Regions from separate parts of the Xanthocytophaga agilis genome, predicted to be linked through region 1. Evidence: riboswitches for the same ligand, from Rfam matches in the RefSeq annotation. Region 1 holds a riboswitch; the other holds the start of a gene.

Region 1 (7,938 bases):
AATTGTGTCCAATCAATTTGTTTTAGTTTTTTCCAGGTATTCATATGATAGAGAAAGATGACCTATTCCTTCAGAGGCACCTATTGGTGAAGAATGAATAAAAAGGTAACCCAACTCTTTCAAAAGAGAAGAATGTACACCATCGAAATCATCATACAGAGATGCTGGAAAATAAAACAAGCCCAAACATTTCTATTGGGCTTGTTTTAACAGAAGGCAGGGCTTGAACCTGCAACCAGACTGATAAGGGTAGTCGTCCCACCAACCCCCCGTTGGGGGTCAACCTTTTGGGTACTTGATCAATTGCGTCTTCCAATTGCGCCACTTCCGTCGTTACACAAAGTTACTCAGAAAATGAATTTCCTCATGCAATAATTTCCATTGGCAAAAGGAGACAATGAGTAGAAATCCGGTAAAGAGAATCCGTAAATAGTAATTCCATGGCAGGAAAATTATCTTATTACTCTGTTACAGAGGATTATTAGGGATAAACGTAGTATTGACAATCTGGTGAATCACATCATCCAACTGCATGGACTTTGTTTTTAGATCAGCAACTACATGCTTTTTATCAGGATCGCTGACATCCTCTTCTTCCAGCAAATTAATCAGACCCATAATAGTTGCAACAGGTGCTCTCAGTTCATGAGAGCTCAGAGAGGCAATTTCCCGCAGACGGGCATTCTGCTGTCTGATTTCATCCTGAGCGGCCAGTTGCCTTGTTACATCACGAGCTACACAGGCAGTTCCTGTTACCTGACCTATTTCATTATAAATAGGGTTGAAGCCTACTTCCTGAATAATTTTAGCTTGTGTAGTAGGGTCTGTAAACTCGTTGTAGGCACGAAAAGAATTGCCCTCAAAGGCTTTGTCGTAGAGTTTTTTGTATTTCTCTATATACAGGCTTTGTTCATTACCACTGACCCGTTCATGCAACTGCATACCGGGCTGGATATCAATCTGAAATATTCTGAAAACAAACTCTTTGTATGCTTTGTTCGCAAATAGGATACGTCTGTCACAGTCTACAGACCAGATATTGTCTTCCGTATTATTGATCAGAGCCTCCAGTGTTTCCTTGGTTCGCTTAATCTCCATCTGGATCAGATGTTGTTTCGTAACATCCAGTCCAACTCCCTGAATTTCTTTTACCTCTCCGAATTCGTCTTTGACTCCCACAATATCACATTCCAGCCAATGGATCTTTCGGTCTTTGTCCCATCGTCTGTGGGTAATATGGATTACCTGGCCAGGTTTGTTTTTTGCTTCCTGATAAATTTCTTTCACCTTTCCAGCATCATCGGGGTGCCAGAAGTCCGATATTTTCTTTCCAATCAGATCCGACTTTTTTTGTCCGAAATCCCGGCTGTAGGTATCATTCACAAATGTATATTCCTGGTCCGGATTGATACGAAACAATAGTGCGGGACCCGCATTGATGACTGACTCAAGAAAAGTGATCTTTTTTTGCGATTCTCTTCTATGAAATAAGATATCTGTCACATCTCGAATAATATGCATCAGAACTTCATGTTGGGTATCTGGCAGTATAAATCGCACCATTTTTACCTGTACCCATTTTAAGGTACCGTCTGCACTGATAATACGGTGTGTGAGTTTGACTTCTCCTGATTGTGTCAGTTGTTGTGTACTGCGGACTACTTCATTCAGATCCAGTGGGTCTATGATTTTTTCCCATAAACCGGGCTGCTGCTTCATGTCAGCCTCACTATACCCGGTAATCCCCTCTACTGCAGGACTAATGAACAGGTATTGATTGCTGCTGATGTCAAAAGCCATAACGGCATCTTCCAGCGCAGATAATAAGAAATGTAATAACGGCATGTGAAAACCCTGTTTCGCTTACTAAGAGTGTATTCTTAAATCTAGTAAAATTTCCATTTAAAATTTGAAAATCGAAGGGGAATATTGAGGGAAATACTATTTCTATTCGCTAATTTCCAGCGAAAACAACACTATCAATAGATTATCAAGAAAATTTATCTGGATATTGAAAAATGAAGTATGCGGAGATAGGCACATTTTTCAAAGTTTGTTTTATTTAATTGCCTATCATAAACCTTTAAGTTAATCCAAATGAATAAACTACTAGGGATAGGTATATTTTCGGTATTGAGTATTTTGACAGGTTGCAACAAGCCATATTATACCATAAAAAAGCAAACTACAAACAAGCTATTGTTACTCAAGCTGAAGAATGAAACAATAGATAGTATTCCATTCTTTTCTGAAAAATATTCCAGATTTTATGTAAAAAGTAATTCTATATTCATTACAGACATTACCTCTTCTATAAATATCATTTACATTCATTTAAGGAAAATTACTATTGAAAATAATAAGCTTTCAAGAGCTTCTCCCAAATCAAAAATAATTCTAAGTATCAATCCTGAATATGATAGATTAATTCGTCTGTCCTTTAACAAAGAATCGCTTTTTACGAGGGTTTATAAAAATGGAAACATGATCGAACAGATTGTACCCCTAACAGATTAGTAGGGATGAAATCAAAGTGTATAGTTAGCTAGTAACTCGACTCTTTCTTTGTTTTTCTATTTTACAATGTAAGCGTTTAGAAGATACTTTTCGTTTAATCCGTTTCCCGGTAAGTACTAACTAAGCATATACTGCTCACAAGTAACCCGCTTTTTCGTTTTTTGTCCTCCTGAAAGGATCTCGTGGCAAGACCGGCGACCTTTACGATTTGAGTGTATTTCTTCTCTCAAAAACCAAACGTGGCTCTATTTGTTACAAGTTTCTTTCAGAAGGACAGGTAGTCAGAAGGAAAGGTAGAGGGATGATCTTTTTCAGAAGGATAGAATGTGTATTTTCTATGCGTTCTTCTAAAGTTCAGGTGACTATTATTTCCTTACAGTATAAGTTAGATCGCGTATTTTAGACTTAATAAGAAGTTTCGTGTAGGGCCGGGGGAGAACTGATTGGAGTAAATGGCATTGGCAAAGTACTGTTTATTTAATACGTTGTTAAGATTCAGCCTTACATTGATTCGTCCCACACGATACCCAATAGCCATGTCGGTTACTGTATAGGCTGGAAGAGTATACGTGTTGGTACTGTTGGTGAACGTGTCACTCATATAGTTGACTCCTGCTCCCATATTCAGTCCTTTGAATGCTGCATATTGCCATTCATAGTTTAGCCACAGATTCAGCATACTGACAGGTGCAAAAGATACTCTTTTTCCTGCAACCGGATTTATCTCACTACCCTCATATGGAAGGTAGTTTGCTTTAGAGAATGTATACCCTGCTGTCAAATCCAGTCCTTTCCACAGACTTCCGTTGATTTCTGCTTCAAACCCTTTGGATTCTGCTGAGCCAATCCGTTTGTAAATTCCTCCAGGAAGAGCTTCTACCTGATTGTCTTTTCGCATATAGTAAAAAGCAAGGCTGGCTGTCCAACCGGAATGTTGCAGACGAGAGCCTATCTCTGCCTGATAACCAGTTTCCGGATCAAACGTTTCGCCATTGGGTGCAACACGGCGGGAAGGTTTAAAGTACGTAGAATACGAACTATAAACAGACAAAGGCTCAACAGGCTGATATACCAGTCCAAACCGATAGGTCAATGCATTTTTAGAAATAGTTGATTTCGGGCCTTCTTCGGTTACATGCCGCGTTGCGTCTACCTGATTGGTATAGTAGCTGCCATTAAAGATGTCATATCGTAATCCTATCAGTGCTTTCAAATACTCTGCAACCTTGATCCAATCCTGTATATATACTCCATGCACATTTTCCATAGTAGCCCTATAATTCTGGTCTGTGAAGGAAATATACCCCTGATTGAGAATCGGATTATGAATAGGAATTGTAGCGTTTTTTCCTGGACCATTGACATCTCCGTTATAGGTCTTCCTGTCCAGTATACTGAGTGAATATCCTACCAATACTTTGTGTACAATAGAACCAGTTAGCCATTCACTACTAAGCTCCAACTGGTTTTGAAGCGGTTTGGTCAGGTGATTGAAATAAAATGGAAAGGATCGGGTCAGTGAATCCAGTGACGCATTCACAGAAAGTTCTTCGGTTGAGAAATAATGGATATTATCATCATAATAGGATAGCTGATCCGACAGTTTTACTTTTTCGGAGAATTTGTGCACATAGTTGAGCTGATAGTCAAAACGGGTATGTTTTAAAAAGTCTGCAGGGTCATTGTACCGCGTATCGACATCTAGTCCAGGTATTTTTTTACTTCCTTCCAGCATAGGAATGCCTGTGTCCGTATCATAGTTGTCTTTGTTTACACCCACTGTCAGATAAAACAAATCTTTACTGGTAGGTGTATATTCCAGTGCCAGGTAGGCATTGTTTGTAGTAGACCCAGAATATCGGTAGCCTTCGGTATCAGACATTCCAAAGTCAACCCGATACCGCAACTGGTTACTGATAGAACCGGAGGCTCCCGCTCTCATTCTGCGGGTATTATAACTTCCATAGGTAGCTGAAAATTCCGCTTTAAATTCTTTCGTTGGGCGCTTTCTAACAATGTTGATAATCCCTCCCAGCGCTGAATGTCCAAACAAAACCGAAGCGGGACCTTTTAACACTTCTATACTTTCTACATTAGCCAGATTCGTTGTAGGGGCACTGGTGGAGATGTTGTGTCTTTCGTCTCTGACCCCATCAACAAGTAGTACGAAATTGCTGAACCCCCGGATGGTAAAATGCTGAAATCCCCCATAGGTATTATTAGCACGCACTCCTGTAGTATTCTTCATTGCTTCACCCAGATCATCCGCTCCACGCTGTTCTATAGTCTTTACAGAAACGGAAGAGGTAGTCAGTGGGATATCTCGCAGGGGAATTGCCTGTTTGGTAATAGCCGTGAAACTGGATTTTCTGTCGGATGTAATCACTATTTCCGACAACTCATTGGTCTTCCTGTTAAGCTGATAATTTAGCGAAGTTCTTTGTCCTGCGGTTACCACAATAGTTTGTTTTAATGCCTGATAGCCAATGCCACTAATGGATAATACATATTTTCCGGCAGGTATATTTTTGAGTAGAAAGTGCCCCGTTTCACTGCTGGTAGTACCATATGCCGTTTCATCCAGGCCAATAGTCATATTAGGGAGTGGTTCTTTATTTTCGGATTGGATATATCCGGAAATACTACCCTTTTCAGATTGAGCCAGCATACATAAAGGCAGAAATAATAGACAAAGAAATAGAGGTAACATATGTTGTAGTGACTTATTCATAGAGAAATACAAGGTCGAGGTTTGGTAGAGTAATTGATTGGTGAACAGACCGAAAGCCGATGAAACAGGCTGGGTTCCAGGTGGAATATTTTTACCTACCACTTTTGCCTCAAGGACATGATCTTTTACTATCTGATGGGTACTTGTTGACTCATCATCAAAAATACTCTTTCTGTCTAACGGTATATAGACAGTTAATAGGTGGCTCTGGCTATCAGTGTGCGGATAGCAGCCATAAGGTGTTTGCATACTTTTAACTGTGTTAAGATGGATAGTTAAAAGCTCTTACACTCCACAATGTAACAAGGGATAAAATCAAAGACAGGGGAGAGATCTGACTGAAAACAGGTATGCATATGATGAGGTTCATCTACGTGAACCGCCTCAGATCCATAGTTTGTAAAAATTTCAGAACAGAAAACACCACACCTGACCGTGCTTCAAACCGCGAAAGCATTGTCATACTGGAAAAGGCAGGTCTCCTGACTTGTAACACGTATACCATCCTTCCCATATCATTGATACAGTGGACAAACAAGGGTATACGCTTTGAAGGTTACTTACAGTTGCGCGACAGTTCGTGATTTTCACACGATTCCCTATTAATCGGCATTATGCAGAACCTCTTCCAGAGGGTATAAAGTAAAGAACTTACATGAAGGGGCGAATATACTTTATTTATCGGATTTGGACGTAGGTTTAGATTAATTCCTGTTTTGTCATGGAATTCCATGGATAAGAAGATTGTTTGCTATGCGAGGTATAAACCCTGGTTTTGGTATCCGGTACGGATTATCATATTAGGAAGAATCAAGATAGAGTTATTAATGAAAAGACACTGATTTGAACCTATAATTCGAATCAGTGTCTTTTTGTTTCAAATGAGATTTAGGAAGATGAGAAAGTTTCATCGTTTACTAACAATTACATGCTGAATTTGCTGACCAGCAAGTATCATGGTGCTACTATCAGATGTTCTACAGGTTGGTTCTCCTTTTCCTGAAGTGGTAATTCATACAAGAAGAAAGGATTAGTATAACCCGCATTATGTAATACAGGTTTGGCAACATTGAACACCTTTACACCTTGTTTGGTGGCACCTTCCAGATGTCCATGATGTGCATGCCCATGAAAGGCAACCGTTACTTCCCTGCGATCCAGCGGTTCTGCTAAGTAGGATGATCCAAGAAAAGGGAAAATCTCCTCAGGTTCGCCAACCACCGTTTCTTTGATAGGAGAGTAATGTAATACAGCCACTTTTAGTATATCAATATCATCTCCCTCCAGGCGATACAATGCCTGATCCAGTTTCAAGGATTCTTCCACTGCCGCCTGCACATACGCTTTATTCATTTCTTCCCCAAAGCGCGGAAGCATAAACCGGTCAAAGCCCCCGCCAAACCCTTTTACACCTGCAAATCCCACTCCATTGATAACCACTGATTCTCCATCCAATACATGAATCTTGTTATTACATAAAACATGTCTGATTTCATCCTGTTGATTATCATGATAATCATGATTACCCAGTACTGCTATCACCGGAATAGAGCAAACACTCAGTTCCTCAAGCAAGATCTCAGCCTCACTGGCTTGTCCGGTATCTGTCAAATCACCACACAGAATCAGCGCAAATGCCTGTTCTGATACAGACTGAAAGCATTCTTTCCATTTGCCACGGTCAGTCGCTTTAATATGAATATCGCCAATAGCAGCGATTTGTTTGCTTTTCAAATTCATATCTATATGCTTTTCATTGTGATTGTTTTATAATTCCATTCCCGTACGTCAATATCATACTGCGTCTGATCAATGAGAGGCCCAAGACATAACGTTTGTTGTGGTGTTGGTAAATCATACTGTTCCTTGGCTTTTGCCAGTAACGCCTCCATTAACCAATGGGGAACCAGATCTCTTTTTGACGGATAACAAAACTGGAAACTAAGCAGCTGAGCCAAGAGTAGTTGCCAATGTATCTCCAGATGCGTCCATACCCGGTTCCAGTTCAAACGGTCTCCATAACGCACAATCAGGTGGTTCAGGTCAGCTCCATCAAACCGCTCCCGGTTTTGTACATAGATTTTACACCAGAACAACTCTTCCGCAGATAAAAACTGAACAGGTACACCACAAAACTCTCCCGCATACGAATTTTCCATCCAGCTATCATCTACTGTACAAATATTATTTACTGTGTTATATATAATATCCATAAAGTAATCATCGTGAAAGTACACCTTAGCCAACCATCGGGAATCAGTAATTTCCGTATGATATCCCATAGAGGAAAAGTGTTTGAGAATCTTGGGATACTCACTGGCTTTACAGAATATATCCAGATCCTTGGTGTCACGATAGATGCCTGTATACTGGTGCAGAGCAAATGCTCCTCCTACGAGATAGGATAATCCAGCTTCATTGAGCATAGTAAGAGCTTCTTTGTAGAATTTTTCTGCTGTTCTTTTTTCTTCCTCAGTAACTTTACACTTAACCATATGAATATATTTAATCTTTGATATTTCTCCCGAAGCTATTCGCATCTAGAAAAGCAAAGCTAAAATTGTGTGCCTCACAATATTGATTGTCAGTTACTAAGTAAAAACAACTCTTATGCATATTACCATACAAAAGGGCATTACAGATTTGCAAAAAGCAAGTGTCCTGAAACTGTGGAATGAGGAATATCCTCA
Region 2 (7,938 bases), on a different contig from region 1:
TCTGCGTACTACTTCGGTTCGTTCAGTTGTATCACGAGGGGCTTCAATCTCTACCATTAATCCGAAGCGATCCAGAAACTGTGGGCGCAGATTGCCTTCTTCCGGATTCATGGTTCCAATCAATGTAAATCGTGCAGGGTGACTGACCGAAAGTCCTTCCCTTTGTACAGTGTTCACTCCCATTGCAGCAGCATCCAGTAATACATCGACCAGATGGTCTGACAAAAGATTGACTTCATCAATATACAATACACCTCTGTGTGCCGCAGCCAGCAGGCCAGGGAGGAATTTCTTTTTCCGTTCACTCAGCACTCCTTCCAGATCCAGGCTTCCTACAATACGCTCTTCTGTAGCTCCCAAAGGCAATGTAACGAAAGGCATCTCTACTTCCTGTACCAGATTGGTTTTATCCTGGCATACTTCACATGTATCCAGTAGGTGAACCGGATCACAGTTGTAGGGACAGCCTGTCACCTTAGTAATAGTGGGTGCTATTTGTGCTAACCCTCTGGCTGCTGTACTTTTGGCAGTACCCTTGTCACCTTTGATCAGCACCCCTCCTATTTCCGGATTGATGGCACAAAGCAGCAAAGCCCGTTTCAGTTTTTCCTGTCCTACTAAAGCAGCAAAAGGATAGTATGTCTGTGTATACTTCATGTATCGATAATACGCTATAAGACTGTTTTTATTTTTTGCCTGCCCATTGCTGGCCTATTACTCAACTTATCGTGTCTCATGTCTTTTGAGGAAATAAAAAAGTTTGTGTTACAAGGAGATGCTGTCCCTTAAGGGCTATTATTTGCCCCATTACTCAGAGTCCAAGCGTTTGAACCACCCATAAGGGCAAGTCGTATTTGTAACCTCTCTCAAAATACAATGTCTGAACCACCCCGCCCTTCGGGCACCCCTCCTTAGAAAGGAGGGGAGTTTACAAAGCCTTTAGTCTACATTATTCAAATACCTAAAAATCAAATACATCTATTTTTATAAATATATTTTTACAGTTCGTATGGACGGCTTTAGTAACAACAGGCTCGCCACTCCCCTCCTTTCTAAGGAGGGGTGCCCGAAGGGCGGGGTGGTTCAAGCGTCCGTTTTTTGGCACATGTTACAAAGCAGACCTGCTTAAGCTAACAGCCTTGACCAAACGTTCGAACCAGCATCTTTCTATTCAAACCAGTGCTCCCTTTTTAAAACTTTCATTTCTGAAAAAGCTATGGGACAGGATAAGATTACTCAACTCTTCCTTCCAGCAAGCCTTCACTCTGTAAATATACCTCTTGCAAGGCTTCCAGTATCTCTGGTGAGGGTTCTTTCCACATACCGCGTTGTGCAGCTTCCAGCAAACGTTCAGCAATAGCATGCAAAGCCCATGGATTACTTTGTGCAAAGAATTGCTGCATAGTAGCATCTAAGGCATACGTCTCTGCCACTTTTTCATACATCCAGTCGTCGACTACCTGTGCTGTTGCATCGTATCCGAAAAGGTAATCCACTGTAGCTGTCAGTTCCAATCCTCCTTTATACCCATGCTTCTGAATACTTTCAATCCATTTGGGATTCACCACTCTGGATCTGAATACGCGTAAGGCTTCTTCCTTTAAATCCCGGACTACTGGCCGATCCGGATTCTGACTATCACCAAAATAATGTTTTGGCTGATGTCCTGTCAGGCTGCGAATGGTAGCAATCATTCCGCCATGAAACTGCAGGTAATCGTCACTGTCAAAGATGTCATGTTCCCGGTTGTCCTGGTTATGCAACGCTACCTCTACTCCTGACAAACACTGCCGGAATTCATTTCTGGCATCTACTCCGCTTACACTTCGGGTATAGGTATATCCACCCCAGTTGACATACGCCTGAGCAAAGTCAGTTTCATTGTGCCAGTTTTTCTCATTGATCAGTGGTAAAATACCTGCCCCATAACTCCCCGGCGCAGCTCCGAAAATACGGTAGCTGGCCCGTTGCTCTGCTTCTTCTACAGGCATATCAGGAGTTTGCAGTTCTGCCAGATCCGTCAGATAATGTTTCCGTACAAAGTTTTGCTCTACAGGTTCATCCAAAGCAAGCACTTGTTGTACTGCATCATCCATGAGTTCGATCAGGTGCGGAAAGGCATCTCTGAAAAAGCCACTGATACGAATGGTTACATCTATACGTGGTCTTCCTAGTTCTGCCAATGGCACTATTTCTATCCCTGTAATTCTCCGGCTCTCTGGCTGCCATACAGGACACACACCCAATAATGCCAGAATCTCTGCCACATCATCGCCATAGGTACGCATAGCACTCGTCCCCCAGATACTGATGCCGACGTTTTCAGGATAGCGGCCTGTCTCTTTCATATGACGGTCCAGTACCTCCTTTGCCAGCTGTTGTCCCACCTGCCAGGCAGCTTGTGAAGGCAAGGCTCTGGGATCTACCGCATAAAAGTTGCGTCCAGTAGGCAAAATATGGGCCATGCCTCGTGTAGGAGCGCCACTGGGGCCGGCTGGCACATAACCTCCGGATAATCCATGTAACAGATGCGTTATCTCATCGTATGTTTGCGCCAGATTAGGTACAAGTTGCTGGCAAACAAACGTTAGCATTTTATGAATCTCTGCTGTATCCCGCAAAAACTCTACCCCAAATGTCTCAGCAATTACCTGAGGTATAGAATCAACCCGAAATCGTTCACGGTAGAGTATCTGAAACATATGTCTGCCAAGTTCCTCAATTATTTCTTGTACGTCTGCCCCTGTCACAACCGGACGCCCTGCCAGTTCTGTAAAAGCAGCAGACACAGTTTCCACCTTTTGCCCTCTGACAGCTGTAATTACGTCCCATTCCCATCCGAATAAAGCAGCCATGGCAGCAGGTAATCCGGGAGTATTGCGATTCGGCAATCGGGTCAAAGCCTGTAACATATCAATCAGGTTTTGTTCCTGAGGCATTTCTCCTAGTATATGTAACCCATTCCGTATCTGTGCTGCGCCCAGTTCACACAGATACCCATCTATATCTTCGATTAAGTGAGCAATGTCTTTCCCTCCCATTTCTGCCAATGTAACAGGCACACCTTCGGGTGTTATTTCGTCATCCCATTCGTGTACATGGTCGCCATGATCCCGCTTCAGCATCGCAGACAGGTCTTTATCCAGATTGGTTTGCCGTATTAAATCCCAGATCTGGCGTTGTAACAGTGGAAGTTTAGCAGGGTCCAGTGTTTCGACCTGATAATATTCATCTACCAGCTGCGTTAGCTGTGCCAGTTCACCATAACTATCGGCTGATGTCATAGGTGGGGTCAGATGATCCAGTATGACCGCATGAGCCCGACGTTTCGCCTGTGAGCCTTCCCCCGGATCATTGATGATAAAAGGATAAAATAAGGGTATATCTCCCAGAAAAGCATCCGGAAAACAATTTTCTGAAAGCCCAATTCCTTTGCCCGGAAGCCATTCCAGCGTCCCATGTTTGCCTACATGCACAATCGCATCAGCACCCCAACCATCCCGTAACCATCTATAAAATGCATAGTAATGATGTGTAGGTGGCAGGTCAGGTTGGTGGTAGATCGCATCCGGGTCCATGCCGTATCCACGTGGTGGTTGTAATACGACTAAGGCATTGCCTAATTCAATACCAGCCAGTGCAATATGATGATCATGTACATAGGTTTCACCAGGTGGTGGCCCCCATTGTTTCTGCATTTTTTGCTGTAAAGCCTCAGGTAGTTCTGAAAACCATTGAGCATACTGGGTAAAAGATACCTGTCCGACGGCACGTGATAATTGCTCTGTGGTGAGATAGGTTAAGTCATATGAACATCTGTCTATCAGTTCGTGAATTAATTCTGTTCCACTAGCAGGCATATGAGGTATAGTATATCCTTCTGCCTGCATAGCCTGGAGAATAGCCATCAAAGACGCTGGAGAATCCAGTCCTACCGCATTGCCAATCTGCGATGCCTTTGCATTGGAGTTTGTAAAAACAAACGCAATGCGTTTCTCTTTATTGGGTAAATGACGCAGACGGGCAAAACGAGCTGCTATACCCGCCACTCGTTCTATCCTGTCTTCAACAGGTTCGTATCCTTTGGTTTCCCTGTCTTTCTCTTTAAATGAAACTGGTACAGTGATAATGCGTCCGTCAAACTCAGGAATAGCCACATTCATAGCAGTATCCAATGGATTGAGTCCCCGGCTTGATGATTCCCAAGGGCCACGACTCATACCACTGGTAATAGCTTGCAGAATCGGTACGTTTAGCTGACGCAGAATTTCCTCTTCTCCTTGTCGCAGTTGTTCTGTTTGTATATCCCGCATGGCAAACGAAACTGTATTTACCAATACGTCGATCAGCACTTCGTTAGTATATCTGAATATATCCAGGGCATATGGCCAACCTGTACCATTGTCAACTGCTTTGAGAGAGGCTGTATAGACAGGCAGTACATTCAGGTTCCGAGCTTCCAGTGCACGAATCATGGCATCTACAAAGGACGTATTGCCGCTAAGCCAGTGTGCCCTATAGAAGGTAATGCCAATGCTAGGGAGAGCAGGATTGCGCATCTTTAACCAATCTTCTATCTCTGCATTTTCAGGGAGATCCGGATGGTAAATGCCATGTTCAGATAAAGTTACAGGAACCTCAAACCCAAAACCTGTCATCAGCAGATGATCTGACAGAAAGTACAACAGGGAGGTTAGGTTGCTATGTCCTCCTGCTTGTAAGTATGCCAGTGTTTCATGCAATATGGCTGGTGACACTGTAGACACAGCGGCAAATTCGGGATTTAGTTCACCCGTTCCGCTTATCACAATCAGGTGCTGTCCCTGCTGCTTTGCCCGACGAACCAGTTCCGCGAAACCTGGAATACTACTAGCTCTGCCATGAATACGTATGATTACAATCTGAGCGGCTCCTACTTCCCGATCCAGCAACTGAGCCATATGGGCATCACTTTTAATTGCCATCAGGTTAAGGCCTGTCGTTTTGGGAAAGTCAGCAGGTAAGTCCTGAAGTGTGCGACTTAGGGTAAGTAGATCGGTATCGGCATGGGTTAGGAATACAATTCCTCCATCGGGTGTTGCCACCTGCCCGGAACGGGTTATAGCTTCAGAACCTTTCCATGTATAGAATTGAAACACATACTCTGCCAACTCAGCGGGTGGGGTTAGAAAACTATCGGCCTTTACCATACTCTCGATGTAATCGAAAATGGCAATGATCTGCCAGTTGCTGTTGACAGAATGAAACCATACAGAGTTTCCGTCAAACAACAATGTGACCACATTAGCCAGTGTGCATGGGCCCAGACATCCACCTTTGGTCATATGGACTACATTACGTAGCTTCCGTCGTAACCATTCACTTTTATACAACTCAACCGGAATGGGAGCATAGCCTCTGTCTGTACGGCCACAGCAGCATGCATTGTAACAGTAAGACAAATGTCCTCTTCGCTGAACCAGGTTAATGGCTTTTCCATCCGGGCGCATTACCCGCTGGCGTTTTATTTCTGTCATACCATTTACAACTTATGTAAGCAAGCAATCGGATTTCAGACGTTCAAAAGCTTGCGGATAGACAGGTGACAGAGGAGGAATGAAAAGTTAGCTTGTAAAAGCTAAAGGTACAGGTATAAGCCTGCCCACATTCCAAATCACCTCATTTGACTCTGCTTTAGAGGTGGTCTAAACTAATTTAGATACCCTCTTAAACCGCGAAAGCATTATCATACTGAAAACAGGCAGGTCTCCTGACTTGTACCAATTATGCCATCCTTCCCATACAGTGTAGTATAGTGGATACTAACGCATAATCCCATAGGTTACTTACAGTTGCGCGACAGTTCGTGACTTACACACGATTCCCTATTAATCTGTTTTACACAGAACCTTTTTTCAGAGGAGAAAGAACGTCTTGATTGAAAGCAACAAATATACTGGATTTACACTAAGTAGCAGGAAAACTTTTCATTAACTAAGGACACAACCTACCGCTGCATCCATTTCCGGAAGGCAGGAGCTGTTTTCTGGCTAATGGTTAATTCAGTAGTAAAAGGAGGTACCAGATGTAGCTTAATTTTGCCGTATTCCATGCTCTGAAAGGAGTAACAGGCTGAAAGCTGTACAATGGTCTGACGGTTGACCCGAAAGAATGAACCGGGATCTAACTTATCTTCAATACTCTGAAGTGGTTCATCCACTCGATATTGGGTATTGTTAAAAGTTGCTACCCAGGTAATTCCTTGTTCCAGATAAATAAGGGCGACATGCTCCACTGCCAGCTGAATGCTTTTTTGTCCATTGGTGACTATCAGGTAAGAAAGATAAGAAGATATACTGGGTTCTGATTTTTCTACGACAGGCAATGTCTGTATTATATATCTACGTTCCTGCCAGTGGTAATAGGAAATGCTTACATAGATGATATTGCAAAAAGTTATCAGAAGTACAATGACCGGTAACTCTGTCTGCAAAAATGATTCTGTCCCAAAAACATGTTCAGGATCGATAAACCGGTATTGAAGGTAGGCAATCCCATAACTTATCAGTGAAGCACCAATAAGTCCCAGGAGTATCTGTAGTAAAAGCCTTTGTCTTTTATCGGACTGCCAGTCAATATAGCTATCGAGTTTGGCCGTAATCCAGCCTACATAACTTATAATAAGCCATGCAGCGCCAAAAGTAATGGCAAGATCACGGTAATAACTCTGTCGGCGAAGCAGCTCTACCAGTGGGCTGCTGTTAAAAGTCACCAAAAACAATGCAAAGAACGCTGCCCCGCCAATCTGCAACCACCGCTGGCGTGTCATTTTTAAAGACAGTTTATGATCAGTTTTTGGCAAAAACACAGTCTTCAATACCAGTATAGACTTCATTAGCAGTCAGAATGTATTAACATCGTAACAGGTTATTCGTTTACTGGCTTACTTTCTGTAAATTTATCTCCTACCAGATTTGGAGATACAGGTATGGAATCAGAAATTTCCGTCTTCCTTTTTCTCTCTGTCCACATATAGGATAAAGTCCTCCAGATCCATTCTACAGGGCCAAATTCATGGTATTGAAGCCACCAGTGGCTTACCAGTATCTGTACCACAAAGATAAGCAGGGCAAGTCCTGTCAAACCAACCGGATCTGCATATCCTACCCAGCCTGTTACATAGAATAAACTGAAAGCCAGAATTGTCTGACCAAAATAATTACTTAATCCCATTCTACCTACAGGTACCAGGTAGCGAAGCAAGACAGCACCTAACATCCGATGGTATAATTTAGTAAATAATGCCAGATAAAAAAGACTATGAAGCACCAGACAAGCTGATACAGGAAAAACAAGTATCACCAATCCCATCTCAGGTACTGGCAGTATCTCTTTCTTGATAGCCCAGAAAGCTATACTACCTATTACACCTGCTGTACTACCCCATATAATCCATTTTCGAAGCAATGTTTCATGCTCGGCAGGATTACGGAAAAAACCAATCTTTGCCAGCCATACTCCCAACACCATTTTCCCAAACATAGAAACTAATGTCAATGGCATATCCTGTATGAAGTTATGCAATGGATCAATGATCCAGTTTGCTCTCAGAATCTGAGGATACGACCCCTCTGTAAATGATTTGTATACAAAGGAAGATAAAGGCATTCCATCAATAGTATCAGGAGTAGTATGCACAGGCAATATGCCATTCAACAGAAAAAGTAAAGGAGTCAGGAAAACAATAAAGAACAGAGCTAATCGCAATGTGCCTTTTGCAGACAAATGACTTACTGCCAGCAAAGCTATTCCCAACAAGGCATAATGGCGTACTATATCACCAAACCAGAAGAGATAGGCATGCACACAGCCTAGCACAAACAAGATACCCATTCGTCGGGTATAAAAGGCAGTAAAGTCTATACCATACCTCTCTGCTCGTTGTTGCTGCACAAAGAA

Evidence for each region. A riboswitch is a leader RNA that binds a small molecule or an ion and turns the genes downstream of it on or off. The one in region 1 is predicted to bind cobalamin.
Region 2: another riboswitch for cobalamin. It lies ahead of QNI22_RS00510 (cobaltochelatase subunit CobN); the one in region 1 lies ahead of QNI22_RS39775 (TonB-dependent receptor).

Annotation. Positions count from the first base shown of each region.
Region 1 is NZ_JASJOU010000031.1:10,840-18,777, forward strand. Features, by position in the region: gene QNI22_RS39755 (M23 family metallopeptidase) at 1-44, opposite strand, end outside; tRNA gene QNI22_RS39760 (tRNA-OTHER) at 209-331, opposite strand; gene QNI22_RS39765 (PAS domain S-box protein) at 469-1,845, opposite strand; gene QNI22_RS39770 (hypothetical protein) at 2,098-2,517, shown strand; gene QNI22_RS39775 (TonB-dependent receptor) at 2,903-5,497, opposite strand; cobalamin riboswitch at 5,704-5,890, opposite strand; gene QNI22_RS39780 (metallophosphoesterase family protein) at 6,203-6,988, opposite strand; gene QNI22_RS39785 (nucleotidyltransferase) at 6,991-7,743, opposite strand; gene QNI22_RS39790 (GNAT family N-acetyltransferase) at 7,859-7,938, shown strand, end outside.
Region 2 is NZ_JASJOU010000001.1:118,941-126,878, reverse strand. Features, by position in the region: gene QNI22_RS00515 (putative cobaltochelatase) at 1-657, opposite strand, end outside; gene QNI22_RS00510 (cobaltochelatase subunit CobN) at 1,233-5,516, opposite strand; cobalamin riboswitch at 5,723-5,907, opposite strand; gene QNI22_RS00505 (LytR/AlgR family response regulator transcription factor) at 5,987-6,808, opposite strand; gene QNI22_RS00500 (DUF418 domain-containing protein) at 6,907-7,938, opposite strand, start outside.